One region of the Pseudoalteromonas carrageenovora IAM 12662 genome, then DNA from elsewhere that is predicted to be linked to it. Evidence: predicted binding sites of a transcription regulator. Region 1 holds the regulator's gene; the other holds the start of a gene.
The links. Region 1 encodes sigma-54, which starts transcription at its own class of promoters, with help from an activator protein. Its sites were predicted from a motif close to GTTGGCACGNNNNTNGNNT; they were not measured.
Positions count from the first base shown of each region.

Region 2: the regulator sigma-54 is predicted to act here: its motif matches at 2,402-2,420, upstream of ALFOR1_RS18700 (diacylglycerol kinase family protein).

Region 1 is NZ_LT965928.1:589,476-595,592, forward strand. Features, by position in the region: gene ALFOR1_RS02735 (protein disulfide oxidoreductase) at 1-125, opposite strand, end outside; gene mgtE (magnesium transporter) at 167-1,525, opposite strand; gene ALFOR1_RS02745 (HPr family phosphocarrier protein) at 1,643-1,915, opposite strand; gene rapZ (RNase adapter RapZ) at 1,958-2,803, opposite strand; gene ALFOR1_RS02755 (PTS sugar transporter subunit IIA) at 2,820-3,272, opposite strand; gene hpf (ribosome hibernation promoting factor) at 3,277-3,564, opposite strand; gene ALFOR1_RS02765 (RNA polymerase factor sigma-54) at 3,591-5,090, opposite strand; gene lptB (LPS export ABC transporter ATP-binding protein) at 5,160-5,885, opposite strand; gene lptA (lipopolysaccharide transport periplasmic protein LptA) at 5,882-6,117, opposite strand, start outside.
Region 2 is NZ_LT965929.1:532,358-538,474, reverse strand. Features, by position in the region: gene ALFOR1_RS18710 (DUF1496 domain-containing protein) at 11-313, shown strand; gene ALFOR1_RS18705 (VF530 family protein) at 368-676, shown strand; gene ALFOR1_RS18700 (diacylglycerol kinase family protein) at 728-2,347, opposite strand; gene ALFOR1_RS18695 (sigma-70 family RNA polymerase sigma factor) at 2,686-3,210, shown strand; gene ALFOR1_RS18690 (anti-sigma factor) at 3,207-3,890, shown strand; gene ALFOR1_RS18685 (DUF4331 domain-containing protein) at 4,048-5,640, shown strand; gene ALFOR1_RS18680 (Ig-like domain-containing protein) at 5,652-6,117, shown strand, end outside.

The sequences.
Region 1 (6,117 bases):
CGCCACCAATTGATAGCCGTATAAATTATGGAAAATATAAAACCATACACCAACACACTCTTTAGTGTTGAAAGCCCTTTATGTTTGAGTGATTTTTTAGGTTTGCTTTTATTACTAGCTGCCATGAGAATACTTATTTAAATCACTTTTATAAAACGGTTTAAATTTATACCAGCAACCAGGTAGCAGTACCTAAAAAGGCAAATATACCAACAATATCTGTTACGGTCGTGAGCACAACACTGCCTGCTAATGCAGGGTCAATATTCATTTTTTTCAATATAATAGGAATACTTGCACCAGCCACACCCGCGACGACTAAGTTCATAAACATAGCAAAAGCGAGTACGCCACCAAGCATAAAATCCCACTGCCAAAGTGCTATTACACCAGCAATTAAAAGAGACCACAAAATACCGTTTAACGCGCCAATGGCAAGCTCTTTCATCATTAAGAAGCGTTGGTTTGTTTGATTTATATGACCTACAGCAATACCTCGAATAACGAGTGTTAAAGATTGACTGCCAGCAACGCCCCCCATAGAAGGCACAATACCGTTTAGCACCGCCAAAATAGGCAATACATCTAAAGTACCTTCGAAAAAGCTTGCTACAAAGGCTGCTGCAAGAGCGGTTAATAAGTTTACACCTAACCAAACTGAGCGTTTTTTTGAGCTTTTTAAAACGGGTGCAAAGGTATCTTCTTCGTCATCAAGGCCCGCTAAGCTCAAAAGGCTATGCTCAGCGTCTTCGCGTATTACATCAACAATGTCATCAATGGTTACACGGCCTAAAAGGTGTGCGTTATCATCAACTACCGGTGCAGATATCCAGTTATGACGCTCAAAAAGTTGTGCAACTTCACTTTCATCCATAGAGATTGGAATAGATTCACAATCTTCGTCCATTAAATCAAGAACGATTTTTTCTGGTGGGTTAGTGAGTAAGGTGCTGAGTGATAATGCACCTAAAAAACAGTTATGCTTATCAACTACATATAAGTCATCAGTGCCTTCAGGTAGCTCGCCTCTAAGTCTAATATAACGAAGCACTACATCAAGAGTAACATCAGGGCGAATGGTTACCGTATCGGTGTTCATTAACGCGCCAGCAGAGCGCTCTTGATATGATAGGGCTTGAGTTGCCCGCTCTCTGTCTTGAATATCCATTGCGCTAACAACGTCTTTATAGACGGTGTCAGGTAGGCTTCGTAGAACTTCACCTAAATCATCATGCCCCATGTCTTCAGTAGCGGCGGCAATGTGTTCAGGCTCCATTTGAGCAATAATGCCTAAACGTACATCTTCAGAGAGTTCTTCAAGAACGTCACCCTGTACGTCAGGGTCAACTAATTGCCAAAGTAAGCGACGGATTTTGTGAGGTGATGATTCTAGTAAAAGTGCGGTGTCACAAGGAGCTGTTTTTGCAAGCATGCGCCTAACTTGAACAAATTGACCACTATTGAGTGACTTGGTCACCTGTTTTAATTGTTGTAGTGGATAATCTTGTTCAAAAGCTTCAGGCATTGGCGTCCTTTATAAATTTTTATATTACTTTAGGGGAGGCGGTGAGTGTACAGACGCACTAACCTTATTTATAAGCTTAACCGGGTAAAATTTTTTATTACTAAAAGTTAAGCCTAATTATTCTTGTTCATTAAATCGTTGTGCTATTAGTTGTCCAACAGCATGTAAGGCTTGCTCAGAATCGGGGCCTTCACACACTACTTTAACTTCTTTACCTTGGCTGCTTTCTAGTAGCATTAATGCAAGTACGCTATCGCCAGCTGCTTCTTTATCATCTTGAAATAGTGTAATGGTGGCATCAAACTGCACGGCTAATTGCGCAAGTACAGTGGCAGCTCTGGCGTGTAAGCCAAGTTTGTTTTTTATTAAAAAAGCGTCTTCACAATGCATAAGTTACTCTATGTAAGCTGAACTGGTGATTATTCGGCTGTATTATTTTTCTTGTTCGCGGTGTCTAATTTTTACGTTAGGGTGTGTCATCGCAAAGCTCTCACCAATTGTTTGTGCTAAATACACCGAACGGTGTTGCCCGCCCGTACAGCCAATGGCAATCGTTAAGTAACTACGATTATTACGCTCTAGGTGTGGTAGCCATGTTTGTACAAATGTTTGAATTTGCCAAGTGAATTTTTGTACTATGCTGTGACTCGCTAAGTAATCTTTAACAGGTTGGTCTAAACCATTTAAAGGCTTAAGCTCTGGCTCCCAATGCGGATTTGGCAAAAATCGAGCATCAAATACGTAGTCAGCTTCTTTAGGAATACCGTGTTTAAAGCCAAACGATTCAAAGGTTACAATAAGTTGCTTATCTTTTTTACCGAGAATTTTTTCACGAATAGACTCAGCTAACTGATGAACACTTAAGTCGGTTGTATCGAGCATAAAATCTGCGCGGGTTACTAATACATCTAGCAGTTGTTTTTCTTTTTTTATCGCTAAATCAAGTGGTAACGAGTCAATAGAAAGCGGGTGTAATCGGCGTGTTTCAGAAAAGCGTTTGATCAGAGTTTGATCGTCACTATCTAAATAAAATAAAGTGGGATTTGCAAAGCCCGGGAGGTATTCAAGAATATCGTTAAACTCATCTTGCTCTTTAGGGATGTTACGCACATCTATGCTTACAGCAATTTTATCGTAGGTATCCGATACGCTTCGCACTAAAGAAGGCAGTAGGTTTACTGGAATGTTATCTACGCAATAATAACCTAAATCTTCTACAACGCGTAAAGCAACCGACTTCCCAGAACCAGAGCGGCCACTTATGATAATTAACTCCATTTATCACCCTTTTAAACTACGATTGATTAACAATAACTTGGTAAAGCTCAGCATCGGATTTTGCACAGCGTAACTGTTTACAAAATTCTTTGTCATTTAGTTTATCAGCTATGGTTGCGAGAGTCTTTAGGTGCTGTTGGTTATCACCATCTGGTACGATGAGTGCAACAAATATATCAACAGGGCGGTTATCAATCGCATCAAAATTTATGGCTGTCTCGCTTACAAGCACTATTGCTAATGGCTCTTCTGCGCCACTCATTCTTCCATGAGGAATTGCAATACCACGGCCTATGCCTGTGCTACCAAGCTTCTCTCTATTCATTAGAGCACACAAAATATCTTGCTGAGAAAGATAAGGAAGCTTTTCATGAGCGAGTTCGCTAATAAACTCTAAAATTCTTTTTTTGCTATTAAAAAGGACCGCAGCTTTGCTGCAGTCCTGGCATATAAGTGAGCTTAATTTCATCATATTAGTGTCGAGCAAGCTTCTCTTTGTGTTTAATAACTTGACGATCGAGCTTGTCAATCAACGAGTCTATGGCAGCATACATGTCTTGATGTTCGGTAGATGCAAATAACTCTGCACCACTTACATGGATTGTAGCTTCAGCTTTTTGGTTAAGTTTTTCTACATCGAGAATGACATGAACATTGTTTATATGATCAGAATGCCTTTCTAGCTTTGCAAATTTATTATTTACGTAGTCTCTTAATGAATCAGTAACATCTACATGACGACCAGTTAAGTTTAGTTGCATAAGCGTTTTCCTCTTTGTTTTGCGTCTTATATCAAACTCTTTCGTTGATTAGACGGTGGAATAGCCAGAGATTCGCGGTATTTTGCGATTGTGCGTCTAGCTACTTTAATTCCTTGCTCAGCCAATATATCCGCAATTTTACTATCACTCAATGGTTTTGCTGAGTTTTCTGCGGCAATCAGTTTTTTAATCAAAGCGCGTATTGCTGTAGATGAACACTCACCACCATTTTCGGTGCTTACGTGGCTTGAGAAAAAGTATTTAAGCTCAAATATACCACGTGGCGTGTGCATATACTTTTGAGTAGTTACACGCGAAATAGTCGACTCGTGCATCTCTACCATTTCAGCAACATCGTTTAAAACCATAGGTTTCATGGCTTCTGGACCGTGTTCAAAAAAGCCCTGTTGTTGCTTAACAATACAATTAGTTACTTTTAGTAGTGTGTCGTTTCTACTCTCTAGGCTCTTTATAAACCATTTAGCTTCTTGTAAATGAGAGCGAATAAATTGACTATCACCACTAGATTTAACTGTTCGTGACATAGCTGCATATTGGCTATTAACACGTATCTTAGGCATGCTATCTGGGTTTAGCTCAACTACCCAACGGCCTTTTATTTTTTTAACTGATACATCGGGGATCACATACTCTGATTCTTCCCTTACAATAGTATCTGCTGGCTTAGGGTTTAGAGTGTGAATTAACGTCATTACTTCTTTAAGCTCGTCTTCTTTGAGCTTAGTTTTCTTCATTAATGTACGATAGTCGCGAGCCGCTAATAGATCAATATGATCGGTTAAAATCATCTTTGTTTCATTGATAAAAGGCGTATCTTTATCAAACTGATTTAGCTGAATACACAAACACTCTTGTAAGCTACGAGCTGCTATACCCACCGGATCAAACAACTGAATACGTTTTAAAACGGCTTCTATTTCATCAAGTTCAACTTCGCCCTCGTCGTCGTTCTCTTGATTAAAGCTTTCTAAAATATCTTCACAGCTTAGCGTTAATATACCTGAGTCATCGACTGCTTCAACAATCGCTATTGCAATTGCTTCATCAGTAGGGCTAAACGGCGTGAGCTGTAATTGCCACATTAGGTATTCGTGAAGAGTTTCGGTTGAAGCACCTTGGTAAATAGACTCATCTTCTGGCATAGGGCCTGATGATGAAGCAGGAGCTGCGCTCATGTACTCATCCCAGCTTACATCCATAGCCATTTCGTCACTTACTGTGTCTTTAGTAAGTGCTTCACCACTGTCTTGCTCGTACTCGCTTGGTTTTTCGTCGGCATTAGCACTTACGGTTAATTCATCGTTATCTGCTTTTTGCTCGTTTTTGCCAGCTGATTCTTCCGTGTAATCTTGTTCATCTACTTCTAGAAGCGGATTGCTATCAAGCGCTTCTTGTATTTCTTGCTGGAGATCCAATGTACTGAGTTGCAACAAACGAATTGCTTGTTGCAGTTGTGGAGTCATTGTAAGTTGCTGGCCCATGCGCAGCTGTAATGATTGCCTCATGTATCTCTAACAATCCTTTTATGTTGTTATAATTAATACTAGCAGATGCTTAAAGACATGGCGTAAATGTTACAGCCTAAATTGCTCGCCTAAATAAACATCGCGTACCGTTTTATCATTTAATACGTGCTCTGGTGTACCAGAAGCGATTAACTCTCCATGAGAAACAATGTAGGCTTTTTCACAAACATCAAGGGTTTCTCTTACGTTATGATCGGTAATTAATACACCAATCCCACGATTTTTAAGATGTTCTATTATTTTCTTTATATCTAACACCGATATAGGGTCTACACCTGCAAAGGGTTCGTCGAGCAATATAAATTTAGGATTAGCAGCTAGTGCGCGTGCAATTTCTACGCGGCGTCGCTCACCACCCGATAAAGCCATACCTTGGCTGTCTCGAATATGTTGAATACTAAATTCATCTAACAAGTTGTTAAGCGTATCTTCTCTTGCTTTTTTGTTAAGCTCTTTCCGCGTTTCTAAAATAGCCATTAAATTTTGATAAACGGTAAGTTTTCTAAAAATTGATGACTCTTGTGGTAAGTAGCCTATGCCTAATCTAGCACGACTATGCATAGGTAAAAGAGTAATATCGTTCTCATCAATAGAAATTTTGCCTTTATCACTCGGTACAAGGCCCACTATCATATAAAATGTAGTGGTTTTACCTGCGCCGTTAGGCCCAAGCAATCCAACAATACTGCCAGCTTTGACTTCTAGACCAACATTTTTTACTACTTCACGGCCTTTATAGCTTTTTGCTAATAGCTCTGCTTTTAATGTACTCATGGCTGGCCTTTGTCACTTTTTTTTACTTTTTTAGGCTCAACAGGCACTAAAATAGTGTGAACGCGATCGGTAGAGTTTTCATCTTTTTCGGCGCTAATTAATTGCTGTTGCATGTCGTATGTAATACTTTTTGCATTGATTTTTTGCCCCGCTTGAGCGACCTCAGCATCGCCAACTAGCGTTAAAAATCGCTTAGCAACATCGTAGCGTACTTCGTTTGCACTGGCGCTCA
Region 2 (6,117 bases), on a different contig from region 1:
GAGGCCAAAAATGTATAATAAAATAGCGCTTATCATCAGCCTTGCTTGCTTAAATATTGTAACTAATAGCCATGCAAGTACAATTAAAACACACGCCATAATTGATGCAAATGAGCTTTCAAACCAAGGCCGAAGTTGTTGGTACGATAATAAGAGATATAGCGAAGGCGCACTAATTCAAATTCATTCTTTTACTTTATTGTGTGCTCTTAAAAAACCTGAGCATAATAACAGTCAGCTCATTTGGCTTAAAATTGATAAGCAAGGTAATGCTATTTATCCTAAAAAGCCTAAAACCATTACAGTGAATTAGCGCTAAAAGCTGATTTAAGCTACAATGCACGCAGTTTAAATAAGTAGTATTACTATGAATAATCAACCTAAAAACCCTTTACACGGGGTAACGTTAGAACAAATTATTGTTGAGTTAGAGCAACGACTTGGCTGGAGAACGCTAGGCGAGCAAGTAAAAATTAAATGTTTTACTGATTCGCCCAGTATAAAGTCGAGCTTAAAATTTTTGCGTAAAACGCCATGGGCGCGAGATAAAGTTGAAGCCCTTTACATACACACTATAAATAATAAGCCTATTCGCAAACCAAAAAGCGCACCAAAAGAGACCTCTTCTAAAGCGCCTGATACAACAGGGTTTGTTTGGCCATCAATTAAAAAATAATATAAAAAAGGAGCTGATTTAGCTCCTTTTTTGATTGTAGCAAGCGCTATCCTATTGCTCTTTGCAAATTACATTTAATGAAGCAGGTTCAATAGTTATAACCAGCTTTTTAGCGGTTTTAACTTCACCATCAAGTACATACTTGAGATCTCCTTCCCCAGTAATTTCTACTTTTTTTGCGTTAGTATGATGTGAGTTAATAGCAAGCTGAGTTTGCGTCAAGCTGCTGAACATTAATTCTGCAATACTAAGGACCGTTGTTGAATCCTCTTTGTTTGGCGTTAACCAATTTACGTCAAGTAAGCCATCACTGTGATCTGGTTGCCCGCCACCTTGAGCTAATAACGTTGTAAAAGGCGCTGCATTAGCTACTATAAAGCTGTTGGTACATATTTCTTGAGGCTCATTATCATCAATCTTAACATTCAATAGCTGAGACTTTTCTTCGCCAAAAGCCTCAAAAAAACCACTTAAATACGCTAATTGCCCAGATTTATTTTTAGACTCTCTATCCGCTTTTTCTATCATTGACTGCTCAAAACCAATGCCTGCGAGTAAAAGTACTAATTCATTGTTACAGTATGCGGTATCAATTAAACTTGTTTGACCATCAATAATTAAATCGCAGGCCTGTTCAACAGGAATTAATTTAGAGCTTATTCCCATTAATACATGAGCTAAGGCGTTAGCGGTACCTAGTGGTATTATCCCAAGTTTAAATTTTGTATTTATTAGTACACTGGCAACTTCTGTAACGGTACCATCACCACCACAGGCAATCACAATATCTGGGTTATGTTTTATTGCTTGTTTAGCAAGCTCAACGCCGTTTACGTCTTTTGAAGTAGTAAGTATTTTTAAATCGTAATAGGCTGACAAACGAGCAACTATTAAATGCTCTTTTTCCTGCCACAAGCGCGTACCCGATACAGGATTAGCAATTAACACTGCTTTATTTTTAATTACCAATTCACCTTTTTTATGACGTTTGGCTAAATGACGTAGTTGATGTTTATTTAAGTTAGCGGTTTCACGCGTTTCTTTAATTTGCGCAAGTACTTCATGCACATCAGCATTTTTGTTTTGGCTAAGTAAATAAGCAGCCATAACAAATACAGACCTTCCACGACCCAGTGCACAATGCACAACTACCCGACGGTCTTCTTTGATATGGTTATGTATCCAGTTAATGGCCTGATTTAACTGTGAATGAGTAGGAATACTATGATCGAGCACCGGAATGTTTAAGTAATTAATGTTCTCTTGCGTTGAACTCCATTCAAGTCCATCAAACTCACACGTTACATCCAAAATAGCTGTAATACCGTTGTCTTTTAACGTGTCTATATCTGAGGGGAATAAGCGACAGGCTAAAAATAAGTTATCGTTAATTTGCTGAATAGGCGGTACTTTATCGTGCTTACGCGACCAGGCATTATAAATTTGTACTCCAAATAAAAATGGTACAAATGCCCAGCGTATATAAAATGGGATGACTCCATTTTCTCTTTTTCTGAAAATTTTAGCGGCATTAAAAATATAAGCAGCGCTTACAAGCAAAAGTGAAAGCGCGGTCCAATAAAAAACAATAGCAAAATAAACAGAGCTCACTTCCCATCCGACAAAAATAAGTAGTAGCGCTAATAGTGAATAACTAATTGCAGCCCACATAACTTCTCCTTTTTATAATATTATTCGTTTTTATAAACGTTATTACTTGTCTACCTGCAAATATCGCGCCATCAAAACCCTTTGAAATATACATCTTTTAAATCGTAACAAGCTGATTAATAAGAATATAAATAAAATACAGTTCTCCTGAACAACGAGCTTATGCATTTTTTACACAGTTATAGATAAATTATTCTCAAATGTTAATAATTTAACTATGATCGTTTAATCCTTGTACTCACGTATAAAGGAGCTAATCTGTAAAGCAATAATAATTTTTGCATCCAATTCCCACCTTTAATCGTTTACTCACTGATAATAAGAAAAACAGGAACCCTATGGACAATGACGAATTACTCCCTCTTTTGTGCGCAACAGCACAAGGAGACAAAAATGCTTTTTCGAGTTTATACCAGCTAACTAGCGGCAAACTGTTTGCGATTAGTTTAAATATGTTAACCAATAGAGCTCATGCAGAAGAGGCATTACAAGATGCTTTTATTAAAATTTGGCACAACGCATCAGAATATAATGCCTCAAAGGGGACGGTTATAAGTTGGATGATAAGCATTGTAAGGTATCGCAGCCTCGATTCGCTGCGCTATCACAAAGTTCGCAAAGAGCAATCGTTAAGCGACAATGAATATGATACGCAAAGTATTGATATAAATTACGATGAAGAAACAAAACTCGTTAATTGTATAGAGCAACTTGAGCCGCAACAAAAGCAGGCTATTCATTTAGCCTATTACAAAGGGCTGAGCCATAGTGAATTAGTGGATCATATAGAAACACCGCTAGGCACAGTTAAAAGTTGGATCAGGCGTGGGCTGTTACAGCTACAAAGGTGTTTAACATTATGAACTATGACAAACCAGAGTTACTTGACTCACTTGCAGGGCAGTATGTACTAGGTACATTAAGAGGATTAGCACGTAAACGTTTTCAACGTTTACTGCTTACCTCTAATAAAGCACGTGAAGCCACCAGCATGTGGGAGCAAAATTTAAATAATTTAGCCAGTGCCATTACACCAAAGATACCTAACGACGAAGTATGGGTGCAAATAATGCAGCGGATTGAAAATAAACCTCAGTCTAGCAAAACGGTAGTACATACTAAGCCTTCAATTTGGCGTACGTGGTCTTTTGTAGCAACAGCAGCATGTATTATTTTAGCCTTTTTGGTTATTCAGCCTACGACCAGTGTTAAGCAAACTGAGCAAATTGCCTTAGTACAGAACCAAGATAAACAATCGCTATGGTTTATCGATGTAAATGCACAAGGGCTTGCTATAAAAGCCAGCAGCCAATTAGTTGCACAAACAAACAAAGATTATGAGCTGTGGATGATTTTAAAAGGCCAAGACACGCCAATATCTTTAGGCTTGCTACCTAAACAAGGTGATAAACTCTTGTTGAAAGATAAACGCTTTAAAGCTTTCGACATCGCGTTACTAGCAGTAAGTTTGGAGCCTATCGGTGGCTCGCCTAATGGTTTACCAACCGAGGTGTTATACACGACTGAGTTAGTACTGCTTTAACTTTTTTAACCTCTTATTGGCTGCTTTTTTATAAGCAGCCAACTTTCTGTTTTAACTATTTTTAACAAAAAATAAAATAAATTTAACTTTTTTGCATCCAACTTCAATTCTGCTTCGTTATTAGTTATGACTTCAATCAAAACTAAAGGACAAAGTCATGAAAGCTTTAACTCCATCAATACTCGCAGTAGTAGTATGCAGTACATTTGTAAGTGCACCAAGTGAGGCATCTAGCCACAGAGAAGCGCCAAATATAAGCCGTTTCCCGACTTTAGATTCAACCGATTTCTATGTTTTTAACAGTTACGAGCAAGGCCGTGGCGATTACGTCACATTTATTGCTAATTATATTCCACTTCAAGATGCTTATGGCGGCCCAAACTATTTTGCTATGGACCCTGACGCAACTTACAGCATTCATATTGATAACGATGGTGATGCTGTTGAAGATATTACATTTGCGTTTAACTTTAAAAGCATGCTCCCTAACGATAACCAAGGTGTGCAATTAACCGTTGGCCCAGAAGGTAACCAGCGTACTGTATCTGTCCCTCTTAAAAATGTTGGCGGTGTAGCAGCAGGTAATGATAGTGCAGCCAACTTTAGTGAATCCTACACTATGAGTATGATAAGCGGAGCACAGCGCACAGGTGAGACAACAGTATTAAATAACACCACTTCAAACTCTAGCACCTTCTCTAAGCCTTTAGATTATGTGGGTGATAAGACGTTTGGCTCAATGAGCGATTACCAAGCTTACGCAGATCAATTTGTTTATCAGGTATCTATTCCCAATTGTGATTCAATGGCACAGGTTTTTGTAGGGCAGCGTAAAGACCCGTTTGTAGTTAACTTAGGTAAAACATTCGATTTGGTAAACTATGTACCAGTTGAAGGTGATAGTGCGCCGGGTGCTGGCGATGGCGGTGGTTTCCCTGGTGGTATTACACAATCGGCAGATAACGACGACCTAGCTGATAAAAACGTAACATCAATTGCAATTGAAGTACCTAAAAGTTGTGTTACCGGCGAAGGTAATGGTGTTATTGGTTCATGGACAACGGCAAGTTTACCGCAAGCGCGCATATTGAACCCTAACGCTAAATTTGCAAACAACGCGGTTAATGGCGGCGCTTTAACGCAAGTTTCACGCTTAGGTAACCCATTAGTCAACGAGCTTGTAATTGGTATTAAAGATAAAGACTCATTTTCAAGTGCTCAGCCACAAGATGATGCTCAATTTTTAGATTATGTATCTCACCCTTCTTTACCTGAACTATTGAATATTTTATTTAAAGATGCAGTAAATACAACGCTTGGTGCAAATCTAGAAACCCTAGCCCCTACTAACTTTCCGCGTACTGATTTAATCACTGCATTTTTAACAGGTTTTGCAGGTGTTAACCAACAAGCCACAGTAACCCCTTCAGAAATGTTACGTTTAAATACAGGTATTGCAGCAACACCACAAGCTGATCAATCAGCATTTGGTGTAGCAGGCGATGATTTAGCAGGCTTTCCAAATGGCCGTCGCCCAGGTGATGATGTTGTAGATATTGCACTTCGCGTTGTTATGGGTCGCTTATGTCATCCTATTCCTGTAAATGGTGAAGAAACTAACCTTGGTCTTTGTACACCAGAAGATGCTAACACAGGGACAGTTCCATTTACTGATGGCGCACCTGTTGATGCAACTATGATGGACTCAACATTCCCATACCTTGCAACTCCCCTTGCAGGCTCTAAATAAGGAGTTAACTAATGCGTAATTTTAAAACTACCCATGTATGTGTATTACTTAGCGTATTAACACTTGGGGCGTGCAGTAGCGATGATGATAATAAACAACCTACACCGGTTGTAAATACAGCGCCTACAGCAAGTGATGTAATGCTTAGTACACAAACGGAAGTAACGATTACCGATATGCTCAGTGCCAGCGATAACGATGGCGACTCATTAACGTACTCATTAACGAGTGAGCCATCACTGGGTGTAGCGACAGTAAATAGCGACGGTAATTTTACTTACACCCCTAATAAAGAAGCGACTGGCTCAGATAGCTTTGTGTTTGGGGTAACTGATGGTGTTAATGCACAAGTAACCGCTACGGTTAGTATTTCAATAGATGCTCTAGAGGTTGATTTTGCGCAATTTGCAACTGACGCTTTTAACCAAAGCCCAAATGCAGAGCCGCTATCTGTAAATGGCAGAGTGTTTACCAACA